DNA from 3 places in the Salipaludibacillus sp. CF4.18 genome. Region 1 is predicted to be linked to each of the others. Evidence: riboswitches for the same ligand, from Rfam matches in the RefSeq annotation. Region 1 holds a riboswitch; each other region holds the start of a gene.

What was found. Region 1 has a riboswitch for cyclic di-GMP ahead of ACHABW_RS07550 (flagellar assembly protein A). Riboswitches for the same ligand answer to the same signal wherever they lie in the genome.
Region 2: another riboswitch for cyclic di-GMP. It lies ahead of ACHABW_RS23955 (putative bifunctional diguanylate cyclase/phosphodiesterase); the one in region 1 lies ahead of ACHABW_RS07550 (flagellar assembly protein A).
Region 3: another riboswitch for cyclic di-GMP. It lies ahead of ACHABW_RS09710 (chemotaxis protein CheX); the one in region 1 lies ahead of ACHABW_RS07550 (flagellar assembly protein A).

What each region holds. Positions count from the first base shown of each region.
Region 1 covers NZ_JBIMEV010000008.1:34,090-41,042, reverse strand. Annotated here, with positions in the region: gene ACHABW_RS07550 (flagellar assembly protein A) at 517-2,562, opposite strand; cyclic di-GMP riboswitch class I at 2,618-2,714, opposite strand; gene ACHABW_RS07545 (fluoride efflux transporter FluC) at 2,929-3,345, shown strand; gene crcB (fluoride efflux transporter CrcB) at 3,336-3,737, shown strand; gene ACHABW_RS07535 (BCCT family transporter) at 3,824-5,710, opposite strand; gene csaA (chaperone CsaA) at 5,936-6,286, shown strand; gene ACHABW_RS07525 (DUF2628 domain-containing protein) at 6,470-6,953, opposite strand, start outside.
Region 2 covers NZ_JBIMEV010000079.1:5,043-11,995, reverse strand. Annotated here, with positions in the region: gene ACHABW_RS23960 (ABC transporter substrate-binding protein) at 1-308, shown strand, start outside; gene ACHABW_RS23955 (putative bifunctional diguanylate cyclase/phosphodiesterase) at 486-2,750, opposite strand; cyclic di-GMP riboswitch class I at 2,847-2,929, opposite strand; gene ACHABW_RS23950 (ZinT/AdcA family metal-binding protein) at 3,490-4,287, opposite strand; gene ACHABW_RS23945 (MATE family efflux transporter) at 4,642-6,039, shown strand; gene ACHABW_RS23940 (acetate uptake transporter) at 6,402-6,953, opposite strand, start outside.
Region 3 covers NZ_JBIMEV010000011.1:93,524-100,476, forward strand. Annotated here, with positions in the region: gene ACHABW_RS09695 (hypothetical protein) at 1-15, shown strand, start outside; gene ACHABW_RS09700 (cytochrome P450) at 118-1,422, opposite strand; gene ACHABW_RS09705 (response regulator) at 1,785-2,084, opposite strand; gene ACHABW_RS09710 (chemotaxis protein CheX) at 2,163-2,624, opposite strand; cyclic di-GMP riboswitch class I at 2,765-2,861, opposite strand; gene ACHABW_RS09715 (BCCT family transporter) at 3,133-4,650, opposite strand; gene ACHABW_RS09720 (Na-translocating system protein MpsC family protein) at 5,624-6,325, shown strand; gene ACHABW_RS09725 (hypothetical protein) at 6,356-6,601, shown strand; gene ACHABW_RS09730 (DUF1540 domain-containing protein) at 6,701-6,856, opposite strand.

The DNA of each region.
Region 1 (6,953 bases):
GAGATTGGAAGTCTAGAAAAGAGGTAGGTGCTACCGTCGTAGCACCTACCAAAGTAGCACGTTGAAAACAAGAGCAAAGGCGAGAATGAAGGAGATTAGAAGTCGAAAAAAAGGTAGGTGCTCCTGCGGTTACTCGTCGCAGAAAACATTGCTACCGTCGTAGCACCTACAAAAGTAGCACGTTGAAAACGAGAGAAAAGGCGAGGATGAAGGAGATTAGAAATCGAAAAAAGAGGTAGGTGTTACCGTCGTAGCAGGTCGAAAACGAGAGCAAAAACGAAAAATTCATGGAGACTCCTTTGGAAAAATGATCCAAGCAAGAACCCGCAGAGCGTCAGTTTGTTCGAGGAGGCTCGCCGATCATCCACGGAAAGGGAGTGGTAATTTTTTCTAACATCCATGATAACCGAGTAACAAATACAAAAGACGATACACTTTTCTCATAGGAGACCTCATTATTTTGATTTATGCAAAAATCCTTCAGCGAAGTTTCTCACTGAAGGTAAAAATAGTTGTTTAATAAAGGACTATTTGATGATCATTATTCAAGTAGGCTTTTATATTTGTCTTGGTATCAGTTAGTTTAAGTTGCTTCTGTCCTATCCTCAAAAAAACATCCGTATAAGCCTGTTTTATTTCAATTGTTTGATCTTCTGGAACTTCTATCACTGTTTTCACTCCGGATTCAGAGCCGGCATTCTCAATCCGTACACCTTTTTTCCCGAAAATATAACCCCCCATTAGTTTCCCTTTTATCGTGACTTCGCCGTCAGCATGGATCTTTGAATGAATAGAGCCCTTTCCGGCAATTTGGACATCCCCGTTACAATGTATATCACTATTCATTGTATATAAAAGTTTAATAGTTGAGACTGAATTGGAGGGACTTTGACAAATGTCCAATAGTTCGTATACTTCATCACTAAACGTTTCAAGATCGGATAGGTTATTAAATGCATTAGTGTGATAGACGAGTAACCCTTTATAAATTTTACCGGCAAAGGTTTGCCAACGCCGATCGAGTAAGTTTTGTTTATCGTTGATTAAAGAGATCATCGCTTTACACTTTAAAGAAAAGTCTTTAAATTTTGTTTCCATTAATACTCGAATGGCAGGACCTAATCCTTGACTGTTGGGTTTTATTTGTTGGTAGTGTGGTGATTTGACCAGCTGTTTTAACATCGTTTGAAATTGATGAAACTCCAGAATAAATGGCTCCAATTGTGTGTACATTTGATCAAATACAAGGCTGTTTTTTCCCGCGATTAAAGAACTAGATATGGCATTCCCGGCTACGGTAATGGAGTTCCTCGTCTGAATTATGCTGTGAAGGACACTTCTGTGAATAAACGCAGATCCTTCTGCATCCACCGTCATCTGTTCATTTACGTGCCCTGTTATTTCTACATCGCCCACAAAATGAATGTTTCCGTGTTCTAGATTTAAGTCTCCGTGATGTAAAAGTTTGGGTAATACAGATACTCGAACTAATTGACCGAGTTTCTCGATTTTTGGACGACCATTCTCCGTACTAATCAGTTTATTCTCTTCTTCTAGATAAGAGACGCCACTGCCAACTTTCAGCGTAACTGCTTTACCCGGCTTCGCTTTCATAACATCGCCATAGATTGTGATACCATCTTCGCCACCAGTGGGCTCGTCAACAGTACCTAAAAGTTGCCCTTCTTCGATGGAGGGAATGTAAATGGATTCTCTAAAATCCATCGTTCCATCCACATTTTCAGCAAAATTTAATTTCTTTTCCTTTGTATCAATAGTGAAATTAACCTCACCGTGCTTACCGTGCTTTGGTAGAAGTCCTTCGGCAATGACGAAGGTTTTTTCCTCCAGCGTAGAGCATGCTTCTTTAATTTTATTAGTTTCAATGCCATGAATGACTTTCATTTTGGCTAATTGTTCAAATACATCTTCTTCCATCAATTGATTATTCGGTTGCTTTCTTTCTTTTGGCAGTAAAGTTATCTTTTCATTGGGTGGATGATCCGGTATATAAGGAATCAAATAATATCCGGGCTTAATAGAAAGGATGACAGTCTGTGTCTCTTGATTAACCTTAAGAGACCAAGCTGTTTCTACAGTTTTTGGGGTTAATTCAAATGTAATGGAATCACCTTGTGAGAGAAAGGTTTTCTCTTTAATGATTTCCCCGTTTTTCTTCACTTGAAGTGATTCTGTCGGCTCTATGATTGGTTTTGCAGTATCTGAATCTTTAAAATACAAGTTTCCATCTTTAATCCATGCTTTTCCAAGTAGATTCACTTGTGAAATGTTAGCGGTGGCGTGAGTGCTAGGAGTGCTTTGGTCATGGATTTCTTGTTTAAGCAGCTCTTCCCAGTTCAATTCCTTTTCTGGTATTTCTGAATTTTTTTCTTTAATGACTACTTCTATTTTCACTTTTGATTTACTGAGTCCAAATAAACGATTGGAACCGGAATCTATTACTTTGATTTCTACATCATCTTCTTGTAATTGAAGTTCGTAGAGAGCCTTTTTAACAACGGAATCTCTATTTTTCCCTTGAAATACTAATGATTGAGTCAAGGTTATCACCGCCTCTTTCCATATTATTATGGTTAAGAAACAGGGATTATCCTGTTTCGGTAGCTCAGCCATCATAAGACATACATTTATATTAGTCCGTTAGATCTGTAGCTTTGCGTCTCTATTTTTCAATAGATTTGCCGTTATCGTCAGTCTTTTGTTTAAAGGTGTTAAATTCAAATTGGTAAATAACGTCTAATTACTTTTATTATAAACTTAAATAAGATCTAAATATATATTTTTTTGAAAACATAAAATAATCAATACTACGACCCCACCCCCCGTTTAATTATCAACAATTAATTTGATATTGAGAAATGCTTTATGCGATGATAATGAAAGAGAAGATGAAAGGTTGCGTTCGGGATGATGCAAAAACATGGATGGGTGGTTCTTTCTGTTTTTCTTGGTGGATCTTTAGGGACATTGTTAAGATATTTGATAAATATGCAAACGACGACCCTCCTGTTTCCTGTAGGAACGATTATTGAAAATATCATAGGCAGTTTATTGTTAGGGACATTAACAGGATGGACACTTGTGAAGGTAATCGTACCTGTTTTGAAAGAAGGGATTGGTGTTGGTTTTTGTGGGGGGTTTACGACGATGTCGACCTTAGCGGCAGATGCTGTGCTCTTAGGCGGGACCGATTCAATGGGATCATTGGCGACTTATCTTCTCATATCACTATTCGGCGGGATGTTTGTTGCCGCTATTGGATTGATGATAGGGCAGTACCTTGCTAATAGAAGTGTTAAGAAGGAATCGAGGGAATGGTCATGAACATCCTGCTTGTTGCATTAGGAGGTGGACTAGGCGCCTCATGCAGGTATTTGCTTGGAGCGTGGGTGAAGTCGCACCTAAAACAGAGAAGTATACCAACAGCGATGCTTATGGTGAATATACTCGGCTCCTTATTTCTTGGTCTATTTTTCGGAGGGGTATATCAGGAAGTTCCTCAGATAGTTTATGATGATCTTCCTTTCTTAGTTTTCGCAGTTGGATTCTGCGGAGCATTCACGACATTTTCAACGTTTAGTGTAGAAGCCGTGACCTTATTACAGAAACAAAAAAAGCGAGAGTTTATTACATATGTAAGTTTATCCATAGGAGGAGCTATGATTGCTTTTCTGATTGGAATGTTTCTGGGCAGTCAGGTGATGAAGTTCATTTAAATGAAAAAGGGCACTCAAGTGAAATTCATTTGAGTGCCCTTTTTAATACTCTTAGCTTAATATCATACTCCATTTCATTAGTATGCTTATTTCTTACTATCAGGATTATCTTTGTGTGAATCTTTTACAGTTTTCTTTTCTTCCGAAGGAGAAAAGTCGTCAGATAATTGATCGCCAAGATCCTTTCGAAGATCTTGATAAATTTTTTCTTTAAATTCCTCGTACACCTCGTTTTTAATATCATCATATACTTCATCTTTAACCTGGTCGTATACTTCGGTTTTAATATCTTTATATGCCTCTTCTCTGAAATCATCGTACACTTCATCTTTTACCTGTTCATAAATGTCGTCTTTCATATCGCCGTACGCTTCTTCTTTGAAGTTATCATAGATATTTTCTTGCATTCCGCCATAGACTTCATCTTTTACTTGGCGAGTATGACGTTTGTTCTTTAGAATTTTGTCCGCTTTTAAATCTTGTCCCATCATAATCAGGAGTGAGAAAATCATCACAATCATGATGAGAGCGAATGGCAGAGCTGCGACAATGGAGGCGGTCTGTAAGCCCTCCAATCCACCGCTGATTAAAAGAACACTTGCAGTACCAGCGATCAAAAAGCCCCAAATAACTTTAACGGATAGCTTAGGACTTAGACTGCCACCGCTTGTCATTGCACCTAAAACATAAGAGGCAGAATCGGCAGAAGTAATAAAGAAAACGAGAATTAGTAATACAGCTAAAGTACTCATAATTCCACTGAAAGGCAGTCCGCTAAGCGTTGCAAACAATGCCACTTCAACTTCGTTCGTGACTAAATCACCAATTTGTTCATTTCCATTTAATATCATATCTAAAGCTGTTCCGCCAAAAACTGTGAACCATAGTGCTGCTAATAAAGAAGGAACAATTAATACGCCTCCAATGAATTCTCGGATGGTTCGGCCACGAGAAATTCTTGCGATAAAAATACCCATAAATGGAGCCCATGAAATGTGCCAGGCCCAGAAGAAAATAGTGTTGCTTCCCAACCATTCACCATCTCCAAACGGGTTTAAGTCTAAACTCATTTGGGTGACGTTAGTAATATAGCTGCCGATGGTAGTCACAAAATTTTGTGCTATAAAAAGAGTTGGACCAAATACAAGCACAAAAACTAGCAAAATTGCTGCCACGGTTAAGTTAAGGGTGCTCAAAATCTTAATTCCTTTGTTAACTCCGGTTGCAGCTGAAAAGATAAATAAAACGGTAACAATTGCAATAACCGTAAATTGAGTTGTAGAGTTGTTTGGGATCCAGTCAACAAGATAGGATAGACCCCCGGTAATTTGCATCGCACTTAGCCCAAATGTCGTAGCAACACCGGTAGCAGTTGCCAGAACAGCCAATGTATCGATTGCTTTTCCGAAAGGACCGTGTGCTTTATCACCTAAAATAGGCTGGAAAGCAGAACTTATTAATGCCGGTTGATCCTTTCTATATTGTACATAAGCTAACGTCAAAGCTACGAGCGAGAAGATAGCCCACGGATGTAATGCCCAGTGGAAAACTCCGTATCGCAGACCTGCGGCGGCTCTAACCCCTTCAGACGCACCAACGTAGTCTGGATGTGGATCGAAGAAATAGAGAACAGGTTCTGCCACGCCCCAGAAAACGAAACCAACACCAATTCCAGCAGAAAAGAGCATGCCAAGCCATGTTAAAAACTTATACTCTGGTTTTTCATGTGGTTTCCCTAATTTAAGTTTTCCGAAAGGGCTGACTGCCAAGAATAAAACGAAAGCGATAAAAAAGGCAGTCGATAGCATGTAGAACCACCCAAAATTATCGAGAGTAAGACCTAATGCTATCCCTGAAAGGTTTTCTAGAGATTCAGGTCCAAAAAATCCCCATAGTACAAAAAGGAAAACTAGTGGTGCAGAAATATAGAAAACAATATTGGGTTTTTTTGTTTCATACTCATAATTTTTCATGTAGTAGTGTCATCCATGATAGCGGACGACCCCCTTTCTTAGTGTAAATCTAATTTTAAAAATCCAAATAAATGCAAAGGAAGGACATTGGTGCCATGATAGTTACTTTTTCCCCTTTTGTCTAGTATTTGAAACTAAAGTCACGATGTTTGCTAAACAATATAGCTACAATGTATTATTGTAAAAGATTGCAATTTAAATAATGTAATGATTAGGAGTGAGAAAATGTCTGAGATAAATGAAACAGCTTCCATTGAGGATTTTATGAAATTAGATATGAGAGTGGGAACGATCATCGAATCAAGTTCTTTTAGAGAGGCTAGAGTACCAGCAATTAAACTGAGAATTGATTTCGGGGAAGATTTAGGGATTAAACAGTCGAGTGCTCAAATTACAAAGCGTTATGAGCCGGAAGACTTGGTAGGCCGACAAGTGGTGGCTGTCGTGAACTTTCCGCCACGGAGAATTGCAGGTTATGCTTCAGAAGTGCTAGTCATAGGTGGAACGCCTGAAAAAGGCGATGTTGTATTATTAAATATTGATGAAGAAGTTCCGAATGGAACGACGATTAGCTAAAAAACAAATGAGGTTGTGTTAAAGAGGTATACAATACCTCTTTAACACAACCTTTTAATATATAAAATGGGCAGCTACCTCCACACGCAAGTATCAAGGGAAACCCACCCTTGATACTTGCGGTGGAAGCTGACGCTGTATTTAATAAAAGACGGCTATGCCGTTTTTCTTAGGATGATACCGTTATTCCATCGTTATTGTGAATCTTTCTTCTCCGACAAACTCCCCACCAACAAAAATTTCAACCCGATAGTTGCCAACTTTAGTGGCAGGATTTTGTGCATCAATGACATCCAACGAGATACGATTAGAAGAAAATTTCTTAGACTCGCGATCGCGAAGGCTTTCCCATTCGTCCGGTTCTTCCGGATCTTGGAATAAAAGGGAGACTCGAAATGTCTGATTGTTAACAGGCTCTTCTCCAATGTAAAAAAGGTTAATTCGTGCGTCATACTTTTTGAAAACCGGAGAAGTAACGATGTCTCCATTGTACTCAGGCGTTTTTTCATTATTATTGTTATCGGAATAGATGTAAATCCCCGGATCTAGTTCACTTTCAAAAGACCATTCAGATAATGCTTGAACAGGTAAAATCAAGAGAAATATTACAATTACCGGCGTCACTATTGCACTAATCCATGATGTTCCTTTCTTCGCAAATAGAGGA
Region 2 (6,953 bases), on a different contig from region 1:
CTGTTATGTATGGAGATTTAGGTCTCGCTTCACCAGACGTTGTTAAGGAAATTTCTGAATCTGCTACCAGTGACTGGTCACCTATCTCTTTAGAAGAAGTCGCTCAGTTGGATACAGAACATCTCTTTTTAATTAGCAGTGAATTAGATGATAGCATAGAACTACTAGAAGATCCTTTGTGGCAAAATATTCCTGCCGTAAAAAATGATCAAGTTTATGAATACGAGTCAACTACAAGCTGGTTATACAATGGACCTGTTGCAAATGATCAAATTATCGATGATGTACTTGAAAGCTTAGTAGAGTAACGTCAACCTATAAGCAAGTGTCCACCTGTTCTAAGTAGAACTTGGTGGACACTTCTTCTGATAAAGGGATATAGTTCGAACAAAAGACGGGATAATTATATAAATTTCTTCGTAAAAAAGAGGTATTCTGCGAAAGCAGAATACCTCTTTTTTGTGAATCACACAATACCCATTCAACTAATTCAAGCTAGTTTGAGCAGTATACGTTTCAAGATATTTCTCGAAACCAGCTCTATCTGTAGGCTTTAAAAACAAATAACCTTGTCCAAATCTACAGTTGTATTTTTCTAACATTTCAACCTGACATTCATGCTCTATCCCTTCAGCAATCACCTCAAGATTTAAATTCAATCCTATATCCATAATTGTTTTAATCATCGATTCACTTGCCGAGTCCAAAATACCATCAATAAATGACTTGTCGATTTTAATCGTATCAATGGGAAGCTCTCTAAGAATATTCAAGGAGGAGTATCCCGTTCCAAAATCATCAATCGATGTCTTCACGCCAATCTTCCGCAATCCTTTTAACAATTCAGTAGACTCGGCTTTATTTTGCATCACACTTTCTGTGATTTCTAATTCTAAAAACTGAGGTTCAAGACCTGTATTTTGTAAAACACCTTTTACGGTTTCAAGGAAAGCGTTTTGCTGGAATTGCCGGACAGACACATTTACCGACACGCATAAAAGTGGAAATCCTGCCTCTTGCCATCTTTTGTTTTGTTTACAAGCTGTTTCTAAAACCCATTCTCCAATGGCAACAATTTGTCCCGTTTCTTCTGCTATAGAGATAAACTCAACCGGTGATACTGATCCAAGTTCAGTACTATTCCACCGTAAGAGCGCTTCCATACCAATAATTTCTCTTGATTGTAGATTAATTTTAGGTTGATACACAAGATGGAATTCGTTATTTTCCATTGCTTTTCTTAATTCACTATCAATTTTCATCTTTCGTACCATTATCTCATTCAATTTCGAATTGTAAAAACGGAATTTATTCCTTCCATTTCCCTTTGCCAAGTACATGGCGGCATCTGCATTTTTAAGTAACGATTCCCGATCTTCCCCATGCTCCGGATATAAACTTATTCCAATACTTGCTGTAACTGTCATTTCATGACCAGCAACACTAAAAGATTTTGAAAACTCTTTTAATATTTTTCTAGCTACTTTAATACAATTTTCCTCTGTAGCATCTGATAGAATGATAACAAATTCATCTCCACCTATTCTGTAAATCTCTGCATCATTACCTGTTGAACATTGTAACCGTACCGAAGCTAATTTTAACAGTTGATCGCCTATTTGATGGCCAAGCGTGTCATTTACAAGTTTAAATTGATCTAAATCAATCAATAACAAAGCAACTGTGCTGTCAATTTGTTTTGCGTTTCCCATCTGAAGTCCTAAATCGTGATGAAAACTTGTCCGATTATTCAGACCGGTTAATGAATCATGAAACGCTAAATTTCTGTATTCACTCATCAGATTCTTATTTTTCTTAATAATCGAGAGGTGCCGAATAATAATCATAAAGAAAATTATACTTATACCAATACTTAAAGCATTAAGCTCCCATTGGTAGCTTTGGGCAACTAGTACAATGAGAATTACCGCACTTATATATGGAAAAATAGGCTCTTTCTCTTTTACATAACTTTTTGTTTGTATATTATTATACGCGTGTTCCTGCTCAAAAAAGCTGGCAAACCCCATCAACATGACAGCAAATACCCATAATGGTTCGATAAAACCTCCTATCTCATAAGTCCCATGAATGGATATAAATGTATAACCTGTGTCAGCAATAAGTCTCACGGAAAATGCAATAATTATAATTTGAATCAGCTTTTTTTCAATACTATGTCGAGCAAGGTAATAGAGATACATTACAACAAACGCAATACTTAAGTTAGATATTTGAAAACCAATATTAATGATTGTCATCAAAAAGGAATTACTTTGAATAACGATGAGTGGTTCAATGAAATAATGAATACTGATTACAGAAGCAATCAACATAAAAACAGTGATATTAAATAAATACGGGTTATTTGCACCAAAGCCATTAATTATCTTCGTTTTATAAATTAATGCTGCTAAATAGAATATATACGCTAAGAGCCAGAGTAACCATGAAATATCAGGATAAGTAGTGTCCCCTATGGTAATTATGCCTAAAGTCCAGATCAAATTTCCTGAAATGTTTAGAAAGACACCAAAAATTAACAACAGCCAGAAATATCTTTGCGTCGTTCTATTCTTACGATATGCCTGATAAAGCCAGATTAAACTCAAGGTTCCTCCAATAAATGGAATAGAACTCGCTCCAAGTGCACCCATCCATTCGTTTTCTTTAAATAGATAATTCCACACGTAAAATAATGTGATGATAATGGTAATAAGCAGAGCGCCTGACTGTTTTTTAGTCATCATAATAGTTCCTCACATTCTCTCAAATGTATTAGTTAGTATGTAAACATGTATACAAAAAAGCTACTCCCTTATGGAAATAACTTCGTTCGTTATTCCTTTGGGAACCCAGCAACCATAGTGATCTCCTTAGGCCTGTAGCTTTGCGTCCTCACTTTTCAATGAGTTTGCCGGTTCAAAGAAATATATTTAAATATACACAGTTATATTTTACCATACAAACTCTTAGTAGACTAGTTATATTTAACTATTCAAAGTTTCAAATTAAACATATATTATATATCTAAAGAATTACATACTCGGCTTACTATCCAGTATTTCCGTTAATCGCATGGAACCTCTCGATGAGGAAGATAAAGTAGTGACAGCATAAAAATATCAAATAATTAGTTTCATAGAAAAAACTGCCCCATAATTCTGGAGCAGTTTTTCTGTATTCTATAGCGATTTGTTGTTTTTAAAGGTCCGCTTAGAGCGGATTCAAGCCTCTCCGTTCAAAGTAAAACAACAATCTCTAAAAACCAATGATTTTATAATTCTTGTAAGAAAAACCCGTAGTGTCTTCTTTATAATAAATCGTTAGCTTTCACGGCGAAACTGATCAATGATTTCACGATGCTGCATCACTATAACTAGGATTGGTCCGTATCAATCCTTCCGAGCTGAATTACCTCTTAAGCACTTTCACTAAAGTTCTAGTAAGATCCTTCTATTATATAGCAATGACTAATAATGGAAAGATTTAATGAGCAATCATCTCGTGCGCAATCTCGTGGCCATCCATGTCTGATGGGTAATAAGTCGGCCAGTTGGTAACTTCTTCTAGCAGTTCTTCGCGGTTGTCTCCCCAATACAGGTGATAGTGGTCCGATTTTGTAGGGGAAATAATATGATCACTGAATTGAATATACTGCGGCATATACTCAGATTCGTCCATCCGTTCAAAGATGAACCTAACGCCTCTATTTCCTGCATCGTACGTAAGAATTTCATACCCATCATACGAATACTCACTGGAATATGCCTCTCCATCTTCATGAAAGGTAACCGTGTCATCCTCGAAAACAATCCGGTCGACATTTGTTTCATAACCGACCTCATAATATTCTTTATATTCCTCCTCAGTCATATCCTCATCTTGCTCGGCTTTATGCGAGAAAACGTCATTCAGTTCACCATCCAGTAAGTAGAGGTAGACAGATTGCCAATCCCCTTCCAAATCAGAGAGGGAGCGATCTTCCACCTGCTCATCTTCAAAATACCCGTTGTAAATTTGTTCCGTTTCCTCATCATGATCGTGATCGTGATTGTTCTCATGATTGTGGTTGTTATCATCGTCATGATCGTGATTATTTTCATGATTATGGCTGTTCGAATTTGTCTCTTCCTCCGTTTCGGTAGTTTCAACTGTCTCAGAGGAGGAGCCGTTATTTTTTTCTTCGTCGGCGGATGCTTCTTCCGCAGAATTGGAAGACCCGCATCCTGCTGCTAAAAAAGCGGTGATTGTGAAAATACTTAACATTTTGATAGATGAATTCATAATAAACACTCCTTCTTTTGATTTTAAATCGAAATCATTGCGCTTTACGATTATACATAGATTCCCAGTTAGCGTCAAGCAATTATAATGAACTGTTTCTGAATCTATGAATAACAAAGCACAAATAAAAAAACGTTTGTTAAGGTATCTCTAAAATAATGATACAATTGTTTTTCGGAAGGAAAGAAGAGACTATATTCAACCTTTCCATAGCCTTTATAACTGGAACCGACCGACTTAATCAGAAACAGAATTCGATTGAACTCCTGCGTAAAGTTGGATTAAAAAATCGTCATCTGTATTAAAAATCACTAATTCGTCCCTCCACAAAAAAAGAAAAAAAGGAGAACCAAAATGGGAACTTCCTCAAGCCTTCCTCCTGTACCTTTACAAACTGAGGTAACTAGTAATCAATATATGAAACTTGCCATTCCCTTAATGATTTCTACAATGACAACGCCTTTGTTAAGTTCTGTTGATACTGCTGTGGTTGGCCAATTGACTGATCCTTCCTACATCGGTGGTGTGGCAGTTGGAAGTATAGTCTTCAATACCTTATTCTGGGTATTGGGATTTCTAAGAGTAAGTACATCAGGTTTCACTGCACAAGCGCATGGTGCAAACAATGAAAAAGAACTTTATCAAGCATTTATTCGTCCTTTTATGATCGCTGTTTTTTTTGGTTTAGCCTTTATCATTTTCCAGGAACCTATCAGGTGGCTGTCACTAACTGTCATTCACCCTACCACGGAGGTCGCAGAACAAGCTGAGCTCTATTTTAATATTCGAATCTGGTCGTCCCCTTTTACACTCGTTAACTTTGTAATTCTTGGCTGGTTGATCGGAAAAAGCTATGTAAAGAGCGCCCTGTTCATTCAAATAGGCATGAATACGATTAATATTTTGTTAGATCTCTTATTTGTCCATGTCTTCAACTGGGGCGTACAAGGAGTAGCATTTGCTAGTTTACTCGCAGAATTAAGTGCTGTTTTGAGCGGAATCATTCTACTCCTCCTTCTCAACAAAACCCTTTTAAACTGGTCTTTATTCTCGTGGTCAGATATTTCAAACACAAGTTCCTTTAAAAAAATGCTAGAAGTGAATCGGGATTTATTTATTCGCTCTGTATGCTTGCTAACGGTTTATACGATGTTTACTTCCTTAGGAGCAAGAATGGATGACACAACTTTGGCAGCCAATGCCATTTTATTTCAAATTCATTTTTTGCTTGCCTATTGCTTCGGTGGCCTATCCAATGCAAGCAGTATATTAATCGGCAGATCCATAGGAATGAAACAGCCTAAGTTATTTCATAATATATTAAAGCTCTCCGCAAAGTGGGGCATTATATTTAGTGTTGCGCTAACTCTCTCGCTTGTAGCCGGGGCAGAAGTAATTATTTCGTTTTATACGTCCATTCCTCAAGTACAACGTCTTTCGGAGATCTATTTTTTCTGGTTGTTATTATTTCCGATTTTTACATTCTGGGGCATACAGCTAAACGGCGTTTTCTCAGGTGCAACCGAAGCCGCTCCAATCAGGAATTCCCTTATTGTCTCAATGCTCGTTTTCATCACAAGTGCAGCTATCCTTGTACCTATTTTTCAGAATCACGGTTTGTGGGCATCGTTCATTTTATTCTCATTAGCACGGTCTATTAGCCTTGGAATGTATGTACCAAAACTCTCTGCTCGAGTTTTTCCTGAAAAGACGATTGAGACTAAATATTTTAAGGATACAATGGATAGATAATATGACCTAATTTAATTCTGCTTTAGTGACACTCATCGTAATATCGCAGATGCGTGTTACTATAGTCTGGTTTAGCTACAGTCAGACGCACAACTCAGACGGATTGTCGCTAATGATGGCGTTTAGGAACAGTCCGCGCTTAGACAATATTTGAATGTCACCATTTACGGCTGATAGTTACATTCGGAGAGTGACCGTTACGTCGAATGTAACTAATCAATATTTTCTATCAAAATACATTTATCTGTGGCTCTTCACTTATCTATTTATGCAGTGGTCATTAAAAAGTAAGTTATTTCGCATAACAAAAAGCCTAGAAAGTTAATTCTAGACTCTGATTCTATCCGTATATCAAATTAAAACTACTTTTTAAAGATTCCAAAGGGTTGTCCTATTGGCAGGAAAACTTTTCCGAAGTGCTTGTTTAATAAGATGGCACCGGCACCGTAAAAAGACAGCAAGGCAATGATTAACTCCGCTATTGCTGCTAACATATGCGTGACTTCGTACATCACGTTAAAGGAGCTTAACGTTAAGCCAATGAATAAGAAATCAATAAAAACAAAGATGAAGAATAATACTTTGTTTGTCTCCATTGCTCCGATTGTCATAAAAAGAGTGAAAATTAAATAGCCAAGAAAGGCAATCCCAAGTTGTTTTGGATCTGCATTTGCTGCCAGTGTTTCACCGAAAACTCCTAATTGAATCAACCAGCTAGCTCCTACACCAAACCAAAAGAGTCCAAATGCTCCGAAAGCCGTTGTTCCAAACATGTTATTATGCTTGGAATCTAGTATCGCCGCTATTAACTGAGCCATTCCACCTAAGAAAAATGCCCATGGTAGAATTAAAGAAAGCCCTTCTGTTATTCCTAATTTTTGTGATGATGCGACCAATGTTACCATTGCTAAACC
Region 3 (6,953 bases), on a different contig from region 1:
CCTCCTAGTCAATAACCTGTGACTTATGTAAATAAAATATGCAATTAAGAGAAGTAGCTGATGCTCGGACATCAGCTACTTTTGTTATTACCATAAATTAAGTGCCGATAAGAATTGTTATATGACTGTGTGTGTTTGTTCATTATCCTCTAAATCATCCAATGACTTTTTAAGTTTTTTAACACGGGTTATGACAAAACGACTTTTCGGTACAGTGGGCATTCGAGTCATACTATAGTTTAAATTTTGGTCGGGAACTGTGTATGTTATATTTTCGGTGAGATATTGAAAAAATGAACGCATGATCATGACAGTAACCCATTCACCGGCACATCGATGGCCAATATGATCACCACCACCTTGAGGAATGAAGGAAAAGGGACTGCCTTTCCAGTCCTTAAATCGCTCTGGTTTGAATTCATCTGGATGGTCCCAAATGTCAGGATGATGATTCGTGCCAAAAATATCTAAAATAACTAGCATGTTCTTTTTAAAATGATAGTTGTGCCAATAGAAACTCTTTTTTACTTTTGCTCCCATAGCTGGAGCAAATGGATAGAAGCGACGGACTTCCTGAGCAAACATGAGGCTGTAATTACTTTTGTTTTCCTTAAGACTAGAAATGGTTTCCGGATGTTCATGTAGCGCCATTGCACCAAAAGTTAGGTAATAGGCTGTTGCAACAATCGGACGAATGATATTATTCAATTCTACAGCAGCGATTTGTGCATCCAATTGTTTCCCATTAGGTTCACGGTGATGGGATATAATATATGCAGCTGTATTTGCCGGAGCTGGAATTTTACCAGAACGGACGTTTTTGACGATTCCTTTTAACCACTTTTCTTGACTTTCCCTAGCTTTTTTACCACTTCTGAATCGTGCAACCGAGCCGCCGAAGGAATCAACCATTTCGCCAAGCTCCCATGCGCGTTGTTTTACATCTTGATCACGCAGTGGAATTCCGGCCCACTTGCAGCCTGTTCGGGTTAAAACTTCTTTTATTTCTTCAAAGAATACTACGTTCTCCTTGGTTTCCCACTCAGCTACCTTTGAATCGAGTTCATTTACCGCTATCTTTCTGACATCCTCTAGTCTTTCCGGAGTCATCATAGATAGAAACATTCTTTTTCGTTGTTTATGAGCTTCATCATCTAGTCCATGAACTCCACCTTCACCTAGCAGGGACTTTTTAATAGGCGTGGGGACAGCATCTTTTCGCTTAAATAGGTTGTTGTTATAAAACATTTCCGCTGCTTCTTTACCGCCCATACAAATTACTTTTTGTCCCATAAGACGTGTTTCAAAGATATCGGATTCTAACTCTTTGCGGAGCCCAGGAAGAAAGTGAAATCCTTCTTTGATGAGAGCCAGTGTATTATCAATGCCTTGTGCTTTAGGAATCGGGGTCTTTACATTCATTAGTGGAAAACTCCCTTTATCGTAAATAATTTTGAGACTCTGATGCTCTCTTTCGAAAACAATAATCTTCTAAGTATTATCCCCAACTTTGCCAGAATTATTTCTACTATATTCCTTTTAAAATTTTACTAAGTATGTGATTAAGTTTTCATAATTCTAGTTCGATTAAGATCTCTAATGAAACTGCATAGAGTCAATCTTGATAAACGTCTAAGGAGATGTACGTTAAAAAAATCAGCAAAAAAGGATAGACAGTTGAATGGATCATAACTGTCTATCCTGTAGTTTTATATCTGAATGCTTTGTATCTTTATAAAACCTAAAGCTTCCTGAATTCTTTCTGAAGAAAATGGCTTAACGATTTAGTCTTTCGCACCCGCTTGAATGGCTTCAACAACCATGCCTTGCTGACCCATCGCTGAACACATTATAACTAGTGCATTACCATCCAGTTTTTTAATTTCTTTTAGTGTATCTACACCATTTAACTCAGGCATAGTTATATCCATTGTGACAACATCGGGTTTTAATTCTTGATACTTTTCTATGGAAACCTGACCATTCTCTGCTTCACCTATTACTTCGTGACCAAGTTTAGTCAAAATATCTTTCAATTGCATTCTCATAAAAGCTGCATCATCTGTAAATAAAACACTTGCCATCTTTTTCGCCTCCTAAGTTTATCCCTATCTTTATTTACGGTTTCATTGTTGGAATTGCATCATAGTCATTTCAATAGATTAATCTAGTAAAAAGTAAATACTCATTGGTCCAACGCTTTCAAAGGAAACAGGTACGTGAAGTGCTTTTTTGTATCCTGTAAGTGTAGTATTCCCTTGAAATATAGTTGGTGAAGTGATATCTGTATTAACTCCTTGTTCGGTGATATTAGTAGACAATCTCCCGGCTATCATATTTCCTAACTCCCCGCTAAAAGAAAGTAGCATTTCTCCCTCAAGAGGCATGCCGAACATTGTTTGCCCGATTCCACCAAAGACTTCAGGATCTCCTGTTAATATCATTTTCCCTTTAAGGTCACCTGTAATTCCTATGAAGACACCATAATTCAAAGTTAGAACTTGTTCAGATAACTTTGCCTTGTGGAGTTCCAAATTTAACGGGACTACGCTCTTGATCGCATTAACTGTTCCATTCAATAAATTAGTAATATTTTGATTTTTTTCCGTTGTTAAGTTTGTCATATAATCACTGCTCCCCTTTTAAAGCTATGGTTGTACGGTCTTTTTACAATTAAGTATAATGACGCATGTAAAGTTAAGTATTTCGTTTATAAAAAATGAAAAATAGCTACCTAGTATAACTGTGGCAGCCATCTGAAAACCGTGGCGGCTAGGCTATCCTGGTAAAAGAAATAATTCCCATACTTTAGACCCTATGCTTTGCGTCCTACCCTTTCGAATAGTTTGCCTATATCAATACTAATATTATAATGTTAGTAGGACCTTTATCACCTGTCTTTTATAATATTACAATGATTTATCTCATATATCAACCTATTTCGACAAAACTTTATTTCATTGTACACATTTCGTATGGACTAGTAATTCTTATGCAATTGAAGAAGAGCACCATTAATAGAAGGATTTTACCCTAGGCTTGAAGTACTAAACTAAAGTCTCACAAGAGAAAACTTCGTAAAAAAAGATTCTCATAAGGCCATGATGCCCTTTTGAGAATCTTTGATTTTGTCTATTTTATTATACCTTGAGATTTAGCCATCTTTTTTACTACCTTAGGTGCTAACCAAAGCGTAGGAAGGAGAATAAGCGAAACAGGAACAGCGGTAAAAACAATAAATGACTGTAGGGCATTAATACTGCCTTCGCCTATGAATAGCAATACTGCTGCTACGGCTCCCATAGTTATTGCCCAAAACACACGAATACTTCTAGCAGGAGTATCATTTCCGGTTACTGTCATAGAGATACTGTACGCCATGGAATCAGTTGTCGTAGCAACAAATACAATACTAACAAATAAGAAAGCACTTGCTACCCATGTGCCGAATGGTAGTTGAGTTGCGATCGCAATCATTGTAGCCGGCATTCCGCCTTCATAGAGTGCATCTCCGATAGAGCCAGGGTTTTGAAGCTCGAAAAATATCCCTGATCCACCAACAACGGTAAACCAAAAATTGGTCACGAGAGGTGCAATAATAATGACAGCAAGGAATAACTCTCGAACAGTCCGTCCGTGAGAGATACGGCTAATGAAAAGCGCCATGGCAGGACCAAAACCAATAAACCAGGCCCAAAAGAAAATGGTCCAGTAGCCGAGCCAATCTCGATCCCCTCTGTATAAACTTAGTTCAAAATAATCTCCAAGATAGAGTCCAAAAGTACCAATGAAAGAGTCGAAGATAAAACCTGCTGGCCCTATGATTAAAATAAGGATCATCAAAGTTATTGTTAATATGATATTAAAACGACTTAGCCATTCGATTCCTTTATGAATGCCGGTTAGTGCAGATATGGCGGCAATGGTGACAAGAGAAAATATAATCACTACTTGCGTTAAGAATGTATTTGGGATACCAAACAATGACTCAAGGCCATAGGCTGCTTGAAGTCCTAAAAAGCCAATAGGTCCTATCGTTCCTGCAGCAACTGCTATGATAGAAAAAGCGTCTACTATTATACCTAGAATGCTGTTTTTTTTCATAATGCTGTCACCGAAAAGGGGATAAAGAAGCGTACGAGGTTTCATTGGCAACCCTTTTGAGTAGCCATACATCAAAACGACAACACCTAATGTACCTAATATTGCCCAACCGGAGAATCCCCAATCTAAGAAGGATTGTGCCAAGGCGGGTGAAATAGTAGCTTCTTGACCTGGAGCAATATCCCCATACATTGGCGGAGTCTCTAGAAAGTGGTACATCGGTTCTGCTGCTGCCCAAAAGACACCACCGCCTCCAAGAAGAGTGGTCATGATCATGGCTATCCACTTAAATGTACTCGTTTCAGGTTTTCCAGGCTCTCCAAGGCGCACATTTCCATATTTGGATACCATCATAACGGCAGCAACGATTAAATTAAGTAGCATAAATACTTGCCAAAAAGCACCAAAATAAGTTGCGGACCAGGCGAATGTTGACTCAACGAAATTAGCTATCCACTCGACTGAAATAAAAGAAGCGATCACAAATAAAACGAGTGAACCCCCGCTGATAAGAAAAACCGGCCATTCAATTTGTCGTTGTTTCAATATAAAGCCTCCTAAAGGTATGTATGTTTTTTAACAAGATAAGAATTTATAAAATTAGCAGCTACCTTCACGCCGCAAGTATCAAGGGAAACCCACCCTACTCGGGGCGGCGGAAGCGGATGCTGTATTTAATAAAAGACGGCTCTGCCGTTTTTCTTATAAGTAATTTAAAGCTTATTTACTCTACCACAACCCAATACGGAGAAACAATAGAATGAACAACCTTCTGTTTATTGTGAGTATTCTGTGAATTTATTTTCCTTGCTAAATACTATGGTAACAAAGGTTCCTCTGTATTATTTGGTGAAGCAAGAGATTTATGCAAAATTAAAAAGAATAAGATATAACGTGTGGTTTTTAGTAAGAAAAAGATTATTTAATGGAAGCTAGTGAAATTTTTATGAAAAACCTTAATTCATGTTTAATATATATAGATATAGGGAAGCACCTATATGAGGACGAGTATTTAAAGCCTGACCTTGATGAGAGATTTATATTTTCAGAAAAGTTGAATATCGTAAAGTAAGTTAACAAATGTAATGATTAAAAAAGAATAAAAAGTTCCAGCAGTAATGATGTAGACAATAGAGCTAACAGATGAGCTGGGAAGGGTGCTTACCCTTTCCAGCTCTTTTTTACGTTATTTAACTTTAATAGGGAGGCGCATGCCTAATTAGCATTAGGATATAAAATCTTTTTTTACTCTTAATTCACATAGCTAACGAAATATTTCTCCTGAAGTAAAATCCAATTATTTCCACAAGGGTAGGATTAAATTCCCTTGAATAATGGGTATGAATAAATTGTTATCTAACTCGTGAAGAATGAGGGAAGTAGCTTTTATTCAAAACTTACTTTTTAAAAAGTTTTCTATTAGGAGGCAGTAGTGATGGGCTGCAAATTTGAAGACTATTTAGTACTGTAGGATATTGTCAGGCACGTGGGATTAAATGATATCTTTTGGAGGTTTCCAATGGTTGAAAAAAATGAAGAACTAGAGGTTAAAAACAAACAAAAAGAAGTTTCCAGTTCTGTAAGTAAGGAATTACGTGATCATTTTGGAAGGGGTCCTGAGTCTGTTTTTGTAAGTTTAACACCCTGTGTAGTTGTGATCCATATCAGAAATTTTTTATCCCCAATAGAAAGTGTTCTTATGAAACAAGAGGGTCTTAAAGGAGTGGAATCTTTACGTGAGATTCTAATGAAAAGTGTTCTTCCTGAAATAAAAACCAAAATATCAGCTTCTTTCGATATCAAGGATTTTGAATTCTTTTATGATTGGAATATCGATCAAAAGTCAGGAATGATTATTGGAATTCACTGGGATAAAATAGATAGGCAAGAGATTGAGAAATCCTTTTATGGTGCAATGAATCAAGAGATTCGAAAAATAAGTGAAACTGCTGAAAAACAACCGGAGCATGTGTTTACTTATCAAGTAAATCCCAGAACGATTATTTCAGGCAGAGAAGGAATTTTGATTCGTATTGAAAAAGAGCTTATTAGTTTAGGTTCTGGTGAAACACTGCAAATTGCGAAAAGAAGATTAGAAAAAAGGTTACTTAATGAAGGAGAGTTTAACAAAATACTTGGGGTTTCGGTACAGGATATTTTTGTGCATTGGGATTTCGAGTCTGATAAAAGTATCATTGTTTTTATAACTGATCCTTTTTAGTGACAAACATATAAAATACCTGGAGGGAATATGAATCAAAATCAATTAAAAAAGATGTTAAAAGAATTAACGGTTGAGCCTTACAGTTCATGTAAAATGACATACACTTTTGCTAAGGACGAAGATAAGAAACCAGTTGTTTCTGTATTTTTAGACAGAGAAACAAAAGCTTTTCATATCCAAGATATTGAACAAGGGATGACTGAATGTATGAAAGATGTGGAAAATGCAGTATCTTATATTATTAAAAGAGTAAGTACTGAAGAAAGTATATAATGCCGCTTCTGGTCTCATTTTAAGTTCTTCTTTACATAAAAAGGAGAGAAAGTATTTTGAATTCTCTCCAATTTTGTAAAAAACCGTTATTTTTGTTTATTAGTGTTGATTCTCAAAGGTTTTACAATCTGTTTCTTCTTGATGTTCTGCTTCTTTCCCGGTGTGGCTGACTACATATATTCTGTCAGCAGCACAATGATTTCCGTTTGCCCAATGAACACAGTTACTTACTTCGCAAAGTACATCTACAGCCATCAAAAAACACCTCCTCTTGTATGCTTAGAATAAGCTAAATCAGAGTCCGTAATACTATAGAGATATTGTGATTGATGAGAATATTAGGGGCCCAAGC